Regions from separate parts of the Marinobacterium sp. xm-g-59 genome, predicted to be linked through region 1. Evidence: predicted binding sites of a transcription regulator. Region 1 holds the regulator's gene; each other region holds the start of a gene.
What was found. The regulator sigma-54, encoded in region 1, starts transcription at its own class of promoters, with help from an activator protein. The targets are predictions, from matches to a motif close to TGGCACNNNNNTTGCTNT.
Positions count from the first base shown of each region.

Region 2: a site for sigma-54 is predicted at 1,919-1,936, ahead of glnK (P-II family nitrogen regulator). Genes of this name have one in related genera too.
Region 3: a site for sigma-54 is predicted at 2,582-2,599, ahead of XMG59_RS11575 (amino acid ABC transporter substrate-binding protein). Genes of this name have one in related genera too.

Region 1 covers NZ_WBYR01000002.1:121,268-127,417, reverse strand. Annotated here, with positions in the region: gene mgtE (magnesium transporter) at 1-492, opposite strand, end outside; gene XMG59_RS03085 (HPr family phosphocarrier protein) at 522-791, opposite strand; gene rapZ (RNase adapter RapZ) at 800-1,660, opposite strand; gene XMG59_RS03075 (PTS sugar transporter subunit IIA) at 1,663-2,121, opposite strand; gene hpf (ribosome hibernation-promoting factor, HPF/YfiA family) at 2,134-2,424, opposite strand; gene XMG59_RS03065 (RNA polymerase factor sigma-54) at 2,477-3,976, opposite strand; gene lptB (LPS export ABC transporter ATP-binding protein) at 4,007-4,732, opposite strand; gene lptA (lipopolysaccharide transport periplasmic protein LptA) at 4,735-5,244, opposite strand; gene lptC (LPS export ABC transporter periplasmic protein LptC) at 5,219-5,809, opposite strand; gene XMG59_RS03045 (HAD family hydrolase) at 5,806-6,150, opposite strand, start outside.
Region 2 covers NZ_WBYR01000003.1:183,054-189,203, reverse strand. Annotated here, with positions in the region: gene glnK (P-II family nitrogen regulator) at 1-39, opposite strand, end outside; gene XMG59_RS05285 (ammonium transporter) at 241-1,491, opposite strand; gene glnK (P-II family nitrogen regulator) at 1,527-1,865, opposite strand; gene XMG59_RS05275 (accessory factor UbiK family protein) at 2,159-2,407, shown strand; gene XMG59_RS05270 (YifB family Mg chelatase-like AAA ATPase) at 2,447-3,940, shown strand; gene rep (DNA helicase Rep) at 4,016-6,031, shown strand; gene XMG59_RS05260 (cytochrome c5 family protein) at 6,083-6,150, opposite strand, start outside.
Region 3 covers NZ_WBYR01000016.1:888-7,037, forward strand. Annotated here, with positions in the region: gene glnE (bifunctional [glutamate--ammonia ligase]-adenylyl-L-tyrosine phosphorylase/[glutamate--ammonia-ligase] adenylyltransferase) at 1-2,304, opposite strand, end outside; gene XMG59_RS11575 (amino acid ABC transporter substrate-binding protein) at 2,640-3,656, shown strand; gene XMG59_RS11580 (amino acid ABC transporter permease) at 3,731-4,951, shown strand; gene XMG59_RS11585 (amino acid ABC transporter permease) at 4,961-6,061, shown strand; gene XMG59_RS11590 (amino acid ABC transporter ATP-binding protein) at 6,064-6,150, shown strand, end outside.

The DNA of each region.
Region 1 (6,150 bases):
ACTGTGTCGACGTAGATAACGAAGCGCCGTCTCAACCGTAATATCAGGTCGAATGGTTACCGTATCGGTATTCATCAGACCGCCGGCCGTATCATCAGGATAGGAGAGTACCGCTTCAACACGTTGGCGATTCTGCAAATCCATGTTTTGCAGCATCTCTTGCATGACCGTGTCAGGAAGTTGCTGAAGAATATCGGCTAAGTCATCGACATCGAGTGACTCTGTCATCGCCAAAATTTCTGCCGCGTCTAAATCGCTGACAATTTCAGCCTGAATATCTTCACCGAGGTGTTGTAGAACCTCACCCTCTATCTCTGGGTTGAGCAGGTTCCATACAATGCGACGTTCGCGAGGAGGGGTTTTCTCTAGAAGGTGAGCAACTTCCACAGGCCGCATGCCCTTGTTGAGCATGTAGCGAATCTGTTTGAGATTATCTGATTGAAGGGCTTCGCTTAACGTATCTAGAGCGATCGGTGCTTCGTCCGTACTCATGCAGCCCTCCTTTACGAGTAGGTTAGTCTCTACTCATCTTCGTCAAAACGGTTATTTATGATCTCAATCACGGCATCCATCGCGGCGGATTCATCAGCGCCATCCGTTTGTATGATTAGATCTGTTCCTTGGGATGCAGCCAACATCATAATGGCCATAATGCTTTTAGCATCGACTGTTTTGCCATCTTTTGTGATTTTGATGTCACAACCAAACTTACCTGTTACGCCAATAAGTTTAGCCGCTGCACGCGCGTGTAGTCCCAATTTGTTGATTATAGTAACGTTTTTTTCAATCATTGCGAAACTTATTCTGATAATTCTCGATGGCGTACTTGGATGTTATCCATTCTGTCAGCAAAGCGAGATGCAAGGCTCTCCGCAATGTATACAGAGCGATGTTGGCCGCCCGTGCAACCAATGCCAACAGTAACATAGCTTCGATTATTTGTTTTGAAATGGGGAATCCACTTCACAATGAACTGCTCTATGTCATTAATCATTTCATTCACTTCATCGGAAGCGTTGAGAAATTTTTTAACCGGTTCATCTTTCCCAGAGAGAGGGCGCAACTCTACAAACCAGTAGGGGTTAGGAAGCACCCTGACGTCAAAGCTGAAATCAACATCTAATGGAACGCCGTGCTTGAAGCCAAAGGATTCAAACTGCAAAGAGAGCGCTTGCTCTTTACGCTGTGCTACCCTCAATTTAATGGTGTCACGCAGTTCATAGAGTGAAAGCCGAGTGGTATCAACTCTCATGTCTGCAGAACTTGCAATGGGCTCAAGCAGATCTCGTTCTAAGGCTATTGCCTCTTCCAGTCCAATATCTTGGTTGCTCAGCGGGTGTTTTCTTCGAGTGGCGCTGTATCGTTTCAATAGGGTCGCTTCTGATGCGTCAAGATAAGTGATCTCGATGCCTATGTCTTCTCTAGCCCTCAAGGATTCCATGATCTCTGGGAAGGCTTTTAGGTCTGTATGCTGGTTGCGGGCATCAATGCTCACAGCAATCAGGGGTGCGTTATTCTGGTCGTTAAGCATCTGCTCGACCAACGCTGGCAATAGCGTCGCCGGTAGGTTGTCTATGCAGTAGAACCCAACATCTTCAAGTGCTTGCAAGGCGGTACTCTTCCCTGAACCACTGCGACCCGAGATAACAACGACTCTCATGATTAGACCTTTGATAGCTCAGTTGCTTTATTGAGTAGGGCCTCAGAATTCGTGCAGTCTCTAAGTGAATTAAGGGCTTCGGGCTTGCTGAACAGCTCGGCTAAACCAGCCAGTGTCTTAAGGTGCTCATCATTTCCATCATCGGGCACGATCAGTGCGCAGACAAGATCGACCGGCGCTGAATCGATTGAATCAAAATCGACACCGCCATCGAGTGTGATTAAGCAGGCGGATGCTGTTGAACAGCCCGGAATTCGACAGTGGGGTATACCCACGCCAGAGCCAATTCCTGTACTGCCTAATCGTTCACGATTAAGAAGGCCTGTAAAAATTTCATCTTCTGTTACGCCATCAACTGAAGAGGCCAGCTTTTCGCTGGCCACTTGAAGAAGGCGTTTTTTACTGGCGACTGACTCCCGGCAGGCGGTTGTTTCAGTCGTCAGTAGGTCACCTAGTTGCATGTTGTCGTTCGTTTATTTGTGAGATTTCATTTTTTCTTTATGCTTGATGATTTGGCGATCAAGCTTATCCACTAAGCCATCAATCGCTGCATACATGTCATCATGCTCATCAGAAGCTACCACTTGGCCACCGGCTAAGTGAACATCAGCCTCGGCTTTTTTACCCTGCTTTTCGACACTGAGAGTAACTTGTACATTCTGAATGTTGTCGAAGTGACGTTCTAGCTTATCGAACTTGTTACGTACGTATTCACTTAGAGCTTCAGTCAGGTCCACGTGATGACCAGTAATATTTATCTGCATATGACTTCTCCTCGTCTTAGGCGGAGTGAAAAAATGAGGCCGCCCACCTCAATTAAACCAAACGCTTTCTCTCATTTGAAGGTGGAATGTTGAGAACTTCGCGATATTTAGCAATGGTTCGTCTTGCAACATTCACCCCCTCTTCATCTAGTAGTGTAGCAAGCTTACTGTCACTTAGTGGCTTGCGAGGGTCTTCTTCTGAAATTAATTTTTTAATGATTGCTCGAATCGCAGTTGATGATGCACCACTGCCGTCACTGGTAGCCACCTGACTCGAAAAGAAATATTTCAATTCAAAGACACCGCGCGGGGTGTGCATGTATTTTCGAGTTGTAACACGGGAGATGGTGGATTCATGTAGATCAACGGCTTCAGCAATGTCGTGAAGAATAAGAGGCTTCATCGCCTGTTCACCCTGTTCAAGAAAACCGATCTGTCTGGAAACGATCTCCGTTGAGACCTTTAAGAGGGTCTCGTTGCGGCTTTGTAAACTCTTTATGAACCAGCGTGCATCCTGGAGATGGTCTTTTAAAAATTGGTTCTCCGCGGAGTTGTCTGCACGTTTAATCATGCCTGAGTAGACATCATTGATACGTAACTCAGGAACTACGTCGTTATTTAAAGTGAGTGTCCACTCCCCAGCGCGTTTACGCACGATCACGTCCGGTACGATGTAATCAGTATCACCCAGATCTAAAGAGTCTCCTGGTGTTGGGTTAAGTGATTGAATCAACCTAACCACCTCTGACAGTTGCTCCTCTTTGAGCCTCATACGGCGCATCAAAGATTTAAAATCTCGACTGCCCAACAGGTTTAAATAGTCGGTCGCTAGGCGCAGTGACTCTGCGCGCCAAGGTGTCTCTATGGGTAGCTGTCTTAACTGGATTTTCAAACACTCTGCAAGATCACGGGCACCGACACCGGGTGGGTCAAACTGTTGAATGCGGTGAAGTACTGTCTCCACCTCATCCATTTCCACTTCAAAAAAGAGTTCAGGTAGTTCCTCTTGGCAGTTAAGAAGAATGTCCTGCAGATCGGTGATCAGATAGCCACGATCATCGATAGAGTCGATAATCATCTCAGCAATGTATCGATCAACATCGCTGAAATTAACCAGATTCAGTTGCCAGTTAAGGTGGTCTTGGATGGGTTCAACCGCAGTGTCATTATCACCTGGCATCCAATCATCATCACGATTGGAATTTGAAGAGCTTTGGTAAGTATCGTCCCATTGACTGTCGGTTGAAAGCTGTTCAGGTATGTCATCAGTAGACCAGCTATCTTCCGGCTGAGACGATTCGAACGTCTCTTCGATCTCTGAATTAGATTGGGTCTCATCTAAGGTTGATGACTCTTTTTGCTCAATGCTTTGAGAGTTCTCTTCACTCTGATCTTCTTCATCGGCTACCTCCAGTAGTGGGTTACTATCGAGTGCCTCTTGAATCTCTGTCTGTAGCTCTAAGGAGGAGAGTTGCAGCAATTTGATCGCTTGCTGCAATTGTGGGGTCATGGACAGGTTCTGTCCGACTTTGAGCTGTAAAGAGTGCTTCATTAAAATGATAATTACTTAAAAGTGTGAGAGTTACAAGCGAAAATCATTGCCCAGATAAGCCTCTTTAACGGCTTGATTCATCATGATCTGCTCAGGCTCACCCTCTGCAAGAATGTTACCCTCACTAACGATGTAAGCCCGTTCGCAAATGTCGAGAGTCTCTCTGACATTGTGATCTGTTATCAGGACGCCAATACCTCGATCTTTAAGGTGTCTGATGGTCTGTTTGATGTCGCTGACAGAGATGGGGTCTACACCAGCAAAAGGCTCGTCCAGTAGGATGAAGTCAGGATCGTTTGCTAGGGCTCTTGCAATCTCAACTCGGCGTCTTTCACCTCCGGATAGGACCATCCCTTTGGACTCTTTGATGTGAGTGATATGAAACTCTTCAAGCAGTGACTGAGCTTTCTGGTGCTGTTGATCTTTGGTGAGATCTTTTCTCTGCTCCAGTATGGCCATCAGATTGTCGTAGACACTCAGCTTTCTGAATACAGAGGCCTCTTGCGGAAGATAGCCTAAGCCGCGTTTTGCGCGCTCATGAATAGGCATTCTAGTGACGTCGTCGCCATTGAGGCGAATGTTGCCTCGATCCGCTCTGACCAGACCTACAATCATATAGAAGCAGGTTGTCTTACCCGCTCCGTTGGGCCCAAGCAATCCTATAATCTCACCGGGCTCAACAGTGACGGACACATCTTGAATAACAGAGCGTCCTTTGTAGCTTTTGGCTAGGTGGAGGGCTTCGAGTGAACTCATGGTTAGTTATCTTTTTTAGGCTGAAGAACCATTTTGACACGCTGGCTTCCGCTCTCACTGCTAAAGGCTTTTACTTTAGAGTTCGCCATGTCGTAATTAATTTTAGCCCCAGTGAACTCGTCACCACCCTGAGTCACTCTAGCGTTCCCCGTAATTAACAGCAGTTGAGAGCTTACTGTGTAATCCAGAGTTGAGCCGGTTGCATAGGTAATCTCTTGGTCCAGTTGAGGGCGTTGTTCGAAGTAGGCTGGAGCACCTTTTGAGATGATCTGATTGATGGTGTCATCATTACCACGTAACAGATCGACGGTTTCACCTTTAAGCACCATTGATCCCTGGGTGATGATGACGTTGCCTGTGTATCGAGTGACTCCTTTGGCCTCATCAATATTAGCTGAGTCTGCCTCAACGTAGATAGGCTCGTCTCTATCGGTTGGCAGCGCTAAAGCTGATCCACTAAGAACAACTGTAAAGGCTAGAAATAGGTTACTGGTCAGTGCTCGAAGCGACATAGGCCCCCCTCACGGTTGAATGAAGATCTAAGGTTTTTAATTCCGTATTCAGTGTCATGCCAACCCCTTTGGTTGAACCCTGGTTGTTCAGAAATTCGACGGCTACATCACTGGTCGCCAGATTCTGTTCTGGAAAGTAGCTCAACTGCTCTGTGAAGAGTGCAGTGTCTTTCTCAGAATCTGGATTATGGTGAAGCTCTACACTGCCTTCAAGGTCTAGTTGACTGTTATCGTCCGCAAAATAGCCTAGACCAGCATTGATGGTGTGTTCAGTCGTGCCATCTTGGCGATAGCCTACGGAGAAAGGTGTTGTTAACTTCATCTGTTCTGAGTTAACTAAATGCTCTGCTCGCGGGGTGTGGGTGACAGAGCTTAGATTGCCCGCTTCAGACCAACGAGTGAGAGTGGCGTCAGTTACAAAAAAATCAATTCTGTTTGGGTTCTCTTTAAGGAGTACGCCCTCTTCAATATCGCCTTGATTCAATAACAGTGTGAAGATCAAAAAAAGAGCAATCAACGTCGACGCAATGGCTAATCGAATTTTCGCTCTGAGATTAGTGATCACTTAAATCGCTCCAACGCGTTGTCTAGCGTACCTTGGCAAGCCATGATCAATTCACACAGCTCACGTGCAGCTCCGCGACCGCCTGATTGAGTCGTAATATGATCAGCGTTCTCTTTTACGAGCCAGTGACCGTTCGGAACGGTGACCCCAAAGCGTGCGGCTATAATGGCAGATAGGTCAGGTAAGTCATCGCCGATATAGGCCGTGTTTGAAGCGTTAAAACCGGTGTTTTTCCAAAGCTCTTGAAGCGCGGTCAATTTATCTTCTCGGCCTTGCTGTATGTAATTGATGCCTAGTGACTCAGCGCGTTGGATGACTTGATTAGATTGTCTACCGGTAAT
Region 2 (6,150 bases), on a different contig from region 1:
CAGTTTGAACGGTTTGATAACTGCCGATACCAGTTTCATAGTTTCTCCTTGTTGAACTGGGCAGGCAAAACTGTCCCAATTCGCTGTAAATTTTCATCCATTATGTACATGGATGGTTTAACCTTCAAGTTTCCTGATCAACCTGTTTGTCCAGAAACAAAAAAAACCCTACCTGGGGGTAGGGCTGAGAAGAGGGGTGTATCGCTACACCCCGGGTTTCAACAGAAACTGAGTTTCATTTTACTTACGTGAAGTGACGAACTCTGGGTACGCTTCCATACCACATTCAGAGATATCGACACCTTCGTACTCTTCCTCTTCAGTCACTCGGATGCCCATCACAGCTTTGATGATGCCCCAAACCACTAGGCTGACAACGAATACCCATACGAAGATTGTTAGGGCGCCGATGATCTGGCCAGAGAAAGTAGAACCGTCGTTTGTTACTGGTACTAGTAGTAGACCAAGAAGACCTACAACACCGTGTACAGAGATCGCACCGACAGGATCGTCAATTTTTAGTTTATCCAGCGTTAGGATAGAGAAGACAACCAGAACACCACCGATCGCACCGAAGATGTGAGCTTGTAGTGCAGAAGGGGTTGAAGGCTCTGCTGTGATCGCTACTAGACCTGCTAGTGCACCGTTAAGTGCCATTGTAAGGTCCGCTTTGCCGAACAGTAGACGCGCTGTGATTAGTGCTGCTACTACACCGCCAGCCGCAGCTGCGTTAGTGTTCATGAAGACAACGGCAACTGCGTTTGAGTTCTCAACGTCAGACGTTGCTAGAACCGAACCACCGTTGAAGCCGAACCAACCCATCCAAAGGATGAATGTGCCCAGTGTTGCCATTGGTAGGTTAGCACCAGGGATCGCATTGATCTCACCGTTCTTACCGTATTTGCCTTTACGTGCGCCAAGCATTAGGACACCTGCTAGTGCTGCTGCAGCACCTGCCATGTGGACGATACCTGAACCCGCGAAGTCAGAGAAACCAAGATCACCTAGAGTGTACATGCCGAATACAGCGTTGCCGCCCCAAGTCCAAGAACCTTCCATTGGGTAGATGAAGCCTGTCATCACAACCGCGAACGCTAGGAACGCCCATAGTTTCATACGTTCAGCCACTGCACCCGATACGATAGACATTGCTGTTGCAACGAATACCACCTGGAAGAAGAAGTCAGCTGATGGCGCGTAGGTCCACTCATCGGCAACACCGTCACCCGTGATGCTAGATAGGAAGTAGTCACCGCCGTACATGATCGCGTAACCGCAAACGAAGTACATGATGCAAGAGATCGCGAATAGCGCGATGTTCTTAGTTAGAATTTCAGTGGTGTTCTTAGAACGAACAAGACCTGCTTCTAGCATTGAGAAGCCTGCCGCCATCCACATAACCAGCGCACCACACACCAAGAAGTAGAAGGTATCGAGTGCGTACTTCAGCTGGGTAACATCACCAGCTGTTGTATTCAAAAGTTCTTCCATTGTTATGCCCTCCAATAAGGCCAAAAATCAAAACGTTATAGAGCTTCGTCGCCGGTCTCACCGGTACGGATGCGAACCACTTGTTCAAGCGCTGAAACAAAAATCTTACCGTCGCCAATTTTGCCGGTTTGCGCAGCATTGGTGATCGCTTCGATAACCTGATCTACGATCTCATCAGAGACAGCAGCGTCTAGGCGAACTTTAGGTAGGAAGTCCACAACATACTCTGCACCACGGTAGAGTTCGGTGTGGCCTTTTTGACGGCCAAAGCCTTTAACTTCAGTCACGGTGATACCTTGTACACCGATCTCTGATAGCGCTTCGCGCACGTCGTCAAGCTTGAATGGCTTAATTACGGCTGACACTAGTTTCATCAGATTTCTCCTTAATGTGAAAAGGGAGGATTAATTTTTTCCTGTGAACTCTATTTGCGAAACTTGTGCCAACTTTTAAAAATAACTTATAAAACATTGACTTATAAATTTTTCATGGGTCTCTTTACCGTTTTATCAACCTTTATAGTGCACGCCAGTATGCACCACAAAAGTGCATGCACTACTTTGGTGCGCCATATTGAGGCTAAAATAGTGATCATAGACGCTTGTCTTAAAAGGGTTCTGGTATAGTGCATCTATTGAGACGCATATCGATGTTAAAGGGGGCTGAGATGCTTGATCCTAAGATGTTTGAAAACCTAAGTCAGACGATGACCCAATTCCTTCAGGGTAACTCATCACTTCCAGGTCAGGAGGCGATGCAGCAGCAAATTAAAACTGTACTTCAATCAAGTTTTGCTAAACTGGATTTAGTCACTCGGGAGGAGTTTGACGCTCAGGCCGCTGTACTTCAGCGAACTCGAGAAAAATTAGAGCAGTTGGAAGCGATGGTTGCTGAGTTGGAGTCAAAAGAGTCCTAAAGCAACGCTAGGCCAACTGCAGGACCCAAGGATGGCGTCATGGCATTGGCAACTCTTTATAGCCGAGCTCAGCTCGGTATCGAGGCACCTCGCGTTCGCGTTGAAGTGCACCTTTCAGGAGGCTTACCCTCCTTTGCAATTGTGGGTATGGCAGAGACCGCGGTGCGTGAAAGCCGCGAGCGTGTGCGCAGTGCACTGTTAAACGCCGGCTTTGAATACCCGCAACGACGAATCACCGTTAACTTATCACCGGCCGATCTCCCCAAAGAGGGCGGACGCTATGACCTAGCCATTGCGCTTGGCATTCTGTTGGCATCCAATCAGCTTAAAACAACTCACCTGCAGCAGGCAGAGCTCTACTCAGAATTGGGCTTGGACGGCAAACTGCACCCTATTAGAGGCCTATTTCCGGCCGCCTATGCCTGTGCTGAAGCGGATTCACTGATTGTTATTGCCCCCGATAATAGCCAAGAAGCCTCTCTCGCGGGTGCTAAGCAACAACTTTCAGCTAAGACGCTGTACGATCTATGTCAGGCGTTGAGTGCTGAAAAGCTAGCTGAAATAGACCCTCAACCCCCAGTTCATTATCCGCCGAGTTACCCCGTAGATCTTTCAGAAGTTCGGGGACAACCGATGGCCCGTCGTGCCTTGGAAGTGGCCGCCAGTGGAATGCATAACCTGCTTTTGAGCGGTCCTCCGGGCAGTGGTAAAAGTATGTTGGCCCAAGCACTGCCATCGATCCTACCGCCACTTTCGCAATCCAGTTGTATCGAAACGGCCAGTATCTATTCGGTCTCGGGTTTGCCGGTCGAGCGATTGTTTCGGGGTGAACGACCCTACAGAGCACCGCACCACAGTGCCTCATCACGGGCGATGGTGGGGGGTGGATCTTCCCCTAGGCCGGGTGAGATCTCACTGGCGCATCAAGGGGTTCTATTTCTGGATGAGCTGCCAGAATTTCCCCGTTCTGTTCTGGAAGTTCTGCGAGAGCCGCTTGAAACCGGTGAGGTCAGTATTTCTAGAGTGGCGGGCACGCTGACCTACCCTGCGCGTTTCTCTTTGATGGCGGCGATGAATCCTTGCCCCTGCGGTTACTACGCTGATGGGACCGAGCGATGTCAGTGTTCTCAGGCTCTAATCGATCGATATCAGGGTCGAGTCTCTGGCCCATTGTTGGATCGATTTGATATGCGTCTGGCTTTGAGTGCGGTGCCCACAGAGGAGCTATTACTGGGCGAATCGCATGAGGAGTGCTCTGACGCAGTTCGTAAGCGAGTTAGTCAGTGTCAGCAGCGACAGTATGATCGGCAGGGCAAGCTCAACTCTGAGCTAACAGGCAGTGAAGTCCAAAAAGAGCTGAATGCTTCAGAGTCATTATCAAAAGAGTTTATGGTGATAGCGACACGCTTACAGCTCTCCGCTAGGGCTTGCCATAGAGCACTTCGCGTGGCTCGCACACTGGCGGATATGAATGCAGATCAGGCGATCGAAAACAGCCACATTATGGAGGCGCTCAGCTATCGACAGCTTTAACTGATGAGCAGATCTTGGGCTTGCTGATGTCAGGGTGTACACTGTGCGCCCTAATATCGAGTCTGCTCATCAAACATGTCACGCCTTAACCCCCGTCAGAAAGAAGCCGTCGAATACATCAGTGGTCCACTGCTGGTATTGGCTGGCGCTGGCTCAGGGAAAACCAGTGTCATCACGCGAAAAATCGCTTATCTCATTGAAGAGTGCGGCATTGAGGCGCGCCACATTGCGGCGGTTACCTTTACCAACAAAGCCTCGCGTGAGATGAAAGAGCGAGTCATGTCGCTGGTGGAGGGTAAAGCGGCACGCGGTTTGATTGTCTCAACCTTCCACAATCTTGGTCTAACCATCTTGCGCCGTGAGCATAAAGCGCTCGGAATGAAGCCAGGCTTTTCGTTGTTTGATGACCAAGACAGTCGCATCTTAATTCGAGATCTTCTAGTCCATCACGATGAGGACACGGATAAGATCAATGTCGTTCAGAGCCAAATCTCCTCTTGGAAGAATGAGATGATCACGCCTCAACAGGCTCTGGAGACTGTCTCAGAGCCGATCGACATTCTCTGCGCCAGAGCCTATGAGGCATATGAGCGCCACCTTCGTGCCTATAACGCGGTCGATTTTGATGATCTTATTTTGGTGCCTGTGCGGCTGTTTGATCAAAAGCCAGAGGTGTTAGAGCGTTGGCAAAACCGCATTCGCTACTTGTTAGTCGATGAGTACCAAGACACCAACTTGTCACAGTACCGTCTAGTTCGACAGCTGGTGGGGCATCGTACAGGTTTAACCGTCGTAGGTGATGATGATCAGTCGATCTACGCATGGCGTGGTGCTCGTCCAGAGAATCTGGCCCAACTGCAGCACGACTTTCCAAGTTTAAAACTAGTAAAGCTAGAGCAGAACTATCGCTCTACAAGCCGCATACTCAAGGCGGCTAACACCTTGATTGCGAACAACCCCCACGTGTTTGATAAGACGCTGTGGAGCGAAATGGGCATGGGTGATCCGCTGCGTCTGATACACCTACCCAGTGAAGATGCGGAGTGTGAGCGCATCGCGACCGAGATTCTGGAACGACACCTGCGAGAGCGCGCACCCTTTAAAGATTTTGCTGTGCTCTATCGTGGCAATCACCAAGCCAGGTTGCTCGAGATTAAAATGCAGAACTTTAAGGTGCCTTATAAGCTCAGCGGCGGCACCTCGTTCTTTGCTCGCGCCGAGATCAAAGATTTGATGGCTTACTTCAAAGTGTTGATCAATCGCGACGACGATAACGCCTTCCTTCGTATCATCAACTTGCCGCGTCGAGAGATCGGACCTACCACACTGCAGCAGCTCGGGGAGTATGCAACCGAGCGACATATCAGCATGTTTGCAGCGGTCGATGAGTTGGGTATCGAGCAGGTTATGAAGCCCAACGCGCTGGCTCGGCTGCGTGCCTTTACTGAGATGATAGAGCGTTTGCACTCACTCTGTTTGGGGTCGGATCCCATTGGGGCGATTCGTGAACTGATCGCCGAAATTGGCTACGAAGAGTGGATTACCGCTAACGCCTCAAGCGATATTATCGCGGAAAAGCGTATTCAGAATGTCTGGTTCCTAGTCGACTCCCTTCGTGCCTCCTTGGAGCGTATCCAAGAAGATGATCCAGATGCGGGCATTGAAGAGGCGATTGCGCGACTTGTGCTGCTCGACTTGCTAGAACGCCAAGAGGAGGAGGATGACTCCGATCGTGTTCAGTTAATGACGCTACACGCCTCGAAAGGATTGGAGTTCCCCCATGTCTATCTAATGGGCATGGAAGAGGATCTGCTACCGCACCGAAATAGCATCGAATCGGACACCATTGAAGAGGAGCGTCGTCTCGCTTATGTGGGTATCACACGAGCGCAGCGTACCTTAGCGATGACGTTAGCGAAGAAGCGTAAACAGTTTGGAGAGTGGCAGAGTTGTGAACCGAGTCGATTCTTAGACGAACTGCCCGACGAGGATATTGAGCGTGAAGGGCATGGCGAAGTCGATCCAGAACGAAACCGAGTCAGAGGCAAACAGACCTTGGCTGGATTAAAAAATCTATTGGATGATTTCTGATAGTACACACAAAAACAGCGCCTATAGGCGCTGTTTTTTATCGAGTATCGCTTATTGAGCGATCATGTACTCAATTGATGCTTTGATCTCATCATCAGTACAGTCAGAACATGTACCGC
Region 3 (6,150 bases), on a different contig from region 1:
CAAGAGTCCAGAATTGCCCGAGGGTCGCAGACGCATATCGACCTCATAAAGCTGACCCGAGGTAGTAAAGGTATTCAATATATGAATGATGCGCTGACCTAGACGCGTGAAAAAAACGTCATTGGCTATCTCTTTATTACCGCCAATGGTCATTAGGTTACTGGGCGCATCATGCACAAAAACCAGATCCAGATCCGATCCATAAGATAGTTCAATACCCCCCAATTTACCAAAGCCGATTATGACAAAATCTTGATCGCATGGAACTCCTGCCGATCGCTGCGGCGTGCCATATTTAGTTGTCATATCGCGCCATGCGATCTGCAAAACCGCCTGAAGAATTGCTTCTGCTAGCCAGGTTAAGTAATCACTCACTTTCATCAGAGGCAATGCACCTGTGATATCCGCAGCAGCCACTCGCAGAATATGGGCATTTCTAAAGTAACGCAGCGCTTCCATTAACTGCTCAATGTCATCCTCTGGGATACGCATCAACTGCTGTCGTAACTCATTGGATAAAGCTTGTGCGTCCGGTGGATTGAACAGTGATGATGCATCAATCAGCTCATCAAGAAGGACCGGTTGATGAGCTAACTTCTCTGCAAACCATGGACTGGCTGAACAGAGCTTTACCAACTGCGCTCGAGCACTGGGGTTTTCGGCTAGCAGAAGAAGATAGGCTGAACGACGCACTACAGCTTGAATCAGCTGCAAAACCCGCTCCAAAGTCTCTTCTGCGTTTTCCACGCCCGACAGATCCCGGAGCAAACGAGGCAGCAGATCCAACAAACGCTCCTGCCCGACATTTTGCAACGCCTGTACCGTTCTTAACTGGCGCAGCGAAACCAGTGCCTTCAACGCTCGATCGGTTTCGCTGTAACCCAGCTCTGTCAGATAGTGAGCCAGCGCCTCCTGATCTGCAAACTCCTCATGCCAGAGGCCCGTAAGATGCGCATCGCTCTCAGTTTGCTCGGCATTGCCTTCCTGATCCACTGGTGCAATAACATCTGCAAAGTGCTGTGAGACTCGACTTCGATGCTCATTTAGCTCTGTTAAAAGCGCCTCTGGACTCGTAAAGCCCATGGAGTAGGCAAGGCGCTGCATACCGAGATCATCAGCTGGTAGCTCTTGGGTCTGCTTATCGGCTTGCGCCTGAATCGCATGTTCCACATTACGCAGGAAGACGTAGGCATGGGTTAGCTCTGTCACAACCACGTCTGGAATGCCGACTACCTCTGGGAGAAGTGGCAATATGTTGCACAACTCTCGTTGCTGCAAACGTGTATCACGCCCGCCGCGGATTAGCTGAAAGGCTTGAGCGATGAACTCAACCTCGCGAATACCTCCGGCTCCCAACTTAACGTTATTCTCACGACCCTTTAAACGGTTCTCACGCTCAATCATCCCTTTCATTTCACGCAAAGATTCAAAGGCGCTGTAGTCAATGTACTTACGATAGACAAAGGGGCGCAGATCCTGCATCAACTGGGCGCCAGCTTCCTTATCACCCGAGATGATACGCGCTTTGATCAACGCATAACGCTCCCACTCACGCCCCTGTGTCTGGTAGTACTGCTCCATGGCATCAAAACTGGCAACCAATGGACCAGAAGATCCAAACGGACGCAGACGCATATCGACACGGAATACAAAGCCCTCGGCTGTGGGGGCATCTAAAACACGAATCAATCTTTTACCCAGTCGTGTAAAGAACTCTTGGTTGGATAGTGAACGGCGGCCACCTTGGGTTTCGCCATTGGCGGGGAAGGTAAACATCAGGTCGATATCCGAGGAGAGATTGAGCTCATGTGCCCCCAATTTGCCCATTCCAATGACGGCCATGCGTTGCAAATTTCCATCTAAGTCCATTGGCTCACCCAGATCTTTGACTAGATCTTGGTGCAGCCAATTCAATGCTGCATCAGTAGTGGCATCGGCCAGTTCGGAGAGCATCCGGGTGGTTTCTGTTAGATCGGCCAATCGGTTCAAGTCGCGCCAAATAATTCTAACCATGGCCAATCGACGCAGGCGACGCAGCGCAACACTCAGTGCCTCTTCACTCCCCACAGCTTCAACAGCCGCCAACACTTGCGCTGTTAAAGCACCTGTTGGAAGCTCACCAACATCAAGGTTTAACTGCTCAATCAATTCGGGATGACGCTGCAGCTGATCCGCAACATAGTCAGATCCCAATAGCACTCGATCTAACTCCGCCAACCGATTGTGATCTGATTCAAGCAGATCTCTTGCTGCTGAAACCTTTTGCTGCTGTTTTTCTAGGTAGTCATTCAATATCGCTGTCACTCAAACCACTCCGAAATCTTGCCAATAGGACTAATATACTGCGTTCAGTTATAAGAGGAACAGGACTTAAATCAAATTGCACCAATACTGTGCAAAAGCTCAATTTAAGCCCTACTTTAGTATTGACCTTTGAGTCAGAATGACACAATCTTAAAAGAGTAAGCAGAGTGCTGGCGTTGGGTATTAAAGATTATTTGATCAAAACACCCCGTTATACCGTAACTTTCAGACAATTTTTAACGATGAATGTCGATGAAAATGACTCACTGAAAATTGTTGGCACACTAGTTGCTGTGGAAAAAGAACAACAACCTACTCAAAAGAGGATCTACATAATGGCTAAGAAAGCTTTACTAACCGCTTCTATCCTTGCTGCAACAATGACTGCTGGTGCAGTTCAAGCAGCTACTCTTGACGATGTTAAGAGCCGTGGCACCCTAACTTGTGGTGTATCTACTGGTCTTGCAGGCTTCTCTCAAAAAGATGAGAACGGCAAATGGAGCGGTCTCGACGTTGATATGTGTCGTGCGGTTGCAGCTGCAGTACTTGGCGATTCAGAAGCTGTTCAATACAAACCGCTAACCGCTAAAGAGCGTTTCACTGCGCTAGCGTCTGGCGAAATCGACATGCTATCTCGTAACACGACTTGGACTCACACTCGTGATACATCACTAGGTATCAACTTTGCTGGTACTAACTACTACGACGGTGCGTCATTCATGGTCATGAAAGATCTAGGCGTATCAAGCGCAACTGAGCTAGACGGTGCAAACGCATGTATCCAAGCGGGTACCTCTACTGAGCTTGCAATCGCTGACTACTTCCGTGAGAACGGCATGTCATACAAAGCGGTTACTTTCGATACCTCTGACCAAACTCGTCAAGGTTTCGAATCAGGTCGTTGTGACTTCCTAACATCAGACGGTTCTCAGCTAGCGGCACTTCGTATCGGTCTAGCTAACCCAGGCAATGCAGTGATTCTTCCCGAAGTTATCTCTAAAGAGCCTCTAGGCCCAGTAGTTCGTCAAGGCGATGACCAGTGGTTCAACATTGTTAAGTGGTCTCTAAACGCAATGATCGAAGCAGAAGAGCAGAAGGTCACTTCTGCAAACGCAGCTGACATGAAAGCGAACGGCAACCCAGCTAACAAGCGTCTACTAGGTGCTGAAGGTGAACTAGGTGCTAACCTAGGTCTAAGTGCTGACTGGGCTTACAACATCATCACTCAAGTAGGTAACTACTCAGAGTCGTTTGAGCGTAACGTGGGTATGGATTCACCACTTAAGCTAGCACGTGGTATCAACGCGTCTTGGCGTGATGGCGGTATCCTATACGCACCAGCTATGCGCTAAAACCGAAGCGATCTAAAAAGGGGCACAACAGTGCCCCTTTCTGCGTGAAAGCACTCTATTTTTAGGTTAATTCAATGTTCAAACAAAAAACCATTGAAGAGGTTAAGTCAGCGAGCCGTAAATCGAGCTCCGGAACCACCTCCAACGCCTTTTATAACAACCCACGCATCCGCGGTTTCTTCTATCAGATCGCACTGGTCGCTGGGTTGCTCTATTTCTTTGGCACCATCATTGGCAACACGCTGGCCAACATGGAAGCGACGGGGATCAAAACCGGTTTCGACTTCTTAGGCGCAGCTGCAGGCTATGATGTCTTGATGTCGTTGATCTCCTTTGAGTCGACCGACACCTACGGACGAATATTTGTTGTCGGTTTCTTAAACACCCTTTTGGTCTCGGCCATCGGTATCTTCTTCGCGACGCTACTTGGATTTATCTTTGGTGTGGCGCACTTCTCGCATAACTGGTTGATTCGTAAGATTGCTCTGGTCTATGTAGAAATCTTCCGAAACGTACCGCTTCTGCTACAGGTGTTCTTCTGGTACTTCGCCGTTCTATCCAGTCTGCCTGGCGCTCGCCAAAGCTTGAGTTTAGGCGAAGCTGTGTTCCTCAACGTTCGCGGCCTCTACCTACCTAAACTGATTGGCGGCGATCTATCATCTTTGGTCTGGATCGCTTTAGGCGCTGCCGTTGCAGGAATTTTTGTACTGCGTCGCTGGGCCAAAAAACGTCAAGAGCTGACCGGCCAACAGTTCCCTGTGCTGAAGACCAGCATCGCCATGGTGATTCTATTTCCATTAATTGTTGCAGCGTTAACGGGCTTTCCATTCACCGTTGAATACCCAGCTCTAAAGGGCTTTAACTACTTCGGTGGTATTACCGTCATCCCAGAGCTGATGTCGCTTGCCATTGCGCTGTCGGTCTACACTGGTGCATTCATTGCCGAAGCCGTGCGTGCAGGTGTGCAATCGATTCCACACGGTCAAACAGAAGCGGCTCGCAGCATTGGTTTGCGTGAGAATAAGATCATGTCATTGATCATCGTTCCTCAGGCGATGCGTGTCATTGTGCCGCTACTGAACTCCGAGTATCAGTCACTGGTGAAGAACTCTACTCTTGCGGCGGCGGTCGGTTATCCCGATCTATTCAACGTATTTGTCGGCACCGCTCTGAACCAGACGGGACAAGCGATTGAGACCATCTTCATGACCATTATCGTCTACTTTGTGGTCAATATGGTGATCTCGTTCCTCATGAACCGATTTAACAACGCGGTTGCGTTGGTGAGCAGATAGGAGCGCATAATGAAAGAATTTCAGCCTATTGCAGCCCGCCCGGCACCGATTAAAACCGTCGGTTTTACAGCCTGGCTGCGTGACAACCTTTTCTCTTCGATCCCAAACTCGGTCGTAACCCTTTCAGTCATTGCACTGCTGGCTTACTACCTACCACTTATCTTTGACTGGGCTTTTTGGTCGGCAAATTTCACCGGCACCACAGAAGATGCTTGTGTCAAAGAGGGTGCTTGTTGGGTCTTTATTAACGCTTGGTCTTACCAATTCTTCTATGGGACTTACCCTGTTGAAGAGGTATGGCGTATCAACTTAACGCTAGTGTTGCTGGTGATGGTGATTGCGGCGTCATTCACGCTACCAAAATCGATTCGCCTGAAAGCTTCAATCACCTCTTGGCTACTACTACCGATTGTGGGTATCGCTATCTTGGATGGCCGTTGGTTAGGCCTAGAGGTTGTCAGTACTGATCTGTGGGGCGGATTTACGCTCAACGTCTTTATGGCAGCCGCCAGCATCATCGTCGCCTTCCCATTCAGCTTCCTATGGGCATTGGGTCGTCGCTCAGAGATGCCATTTATCCGATCTGTTTCGGTTATCTTTATCGAGTTCTTCCGTGGTGTGCCGGTACTGTCGCTCTTCTTCATGGGCTCAGTGATGCTGCCACTCTTCTTTGCTGAAGGAACGAACGTCGATAAGTTGATTCGTGTCTGGTTGGTATTGATCTTCTTCATGTCAGGTTACATGGCGGAAGTATTCCGTGGTGGATTCCAAGCTGTCCCCTCTGGTCAATACGAAGCGGCCGATTCGATCGGCCTTAGCTACTGGCAGAAGATTCTATTGATCATCTTGCCGCAGGTTATCAAAGTGTCGATGCCCAACATTCTGGCAACCTTTGTTATGCTGTTTAAGAACACAACCTTCTTGTTGATCATCGGCATCCCGGAAGTCGTTCAAACACTGCAGACAGCTCTGTCTAACTCCTACTGGCTAGGTGGCCATGCGCTTGAAGGTTACCTATTTGTCTTCCTCGTGTTCTGGGGGAGCTGTTTCAGCATGTCGGTGCTTGCTCGCCGCATCGAACGTCAAATGAATACTGATAAGAGAGACTAATCATGACCGCAACTAACTCAGCAGCAGACTCTCAAGATGTCATCGTTATTGAGAACCTAAACAAGTGGTACGGTAATTTCCACGTACTA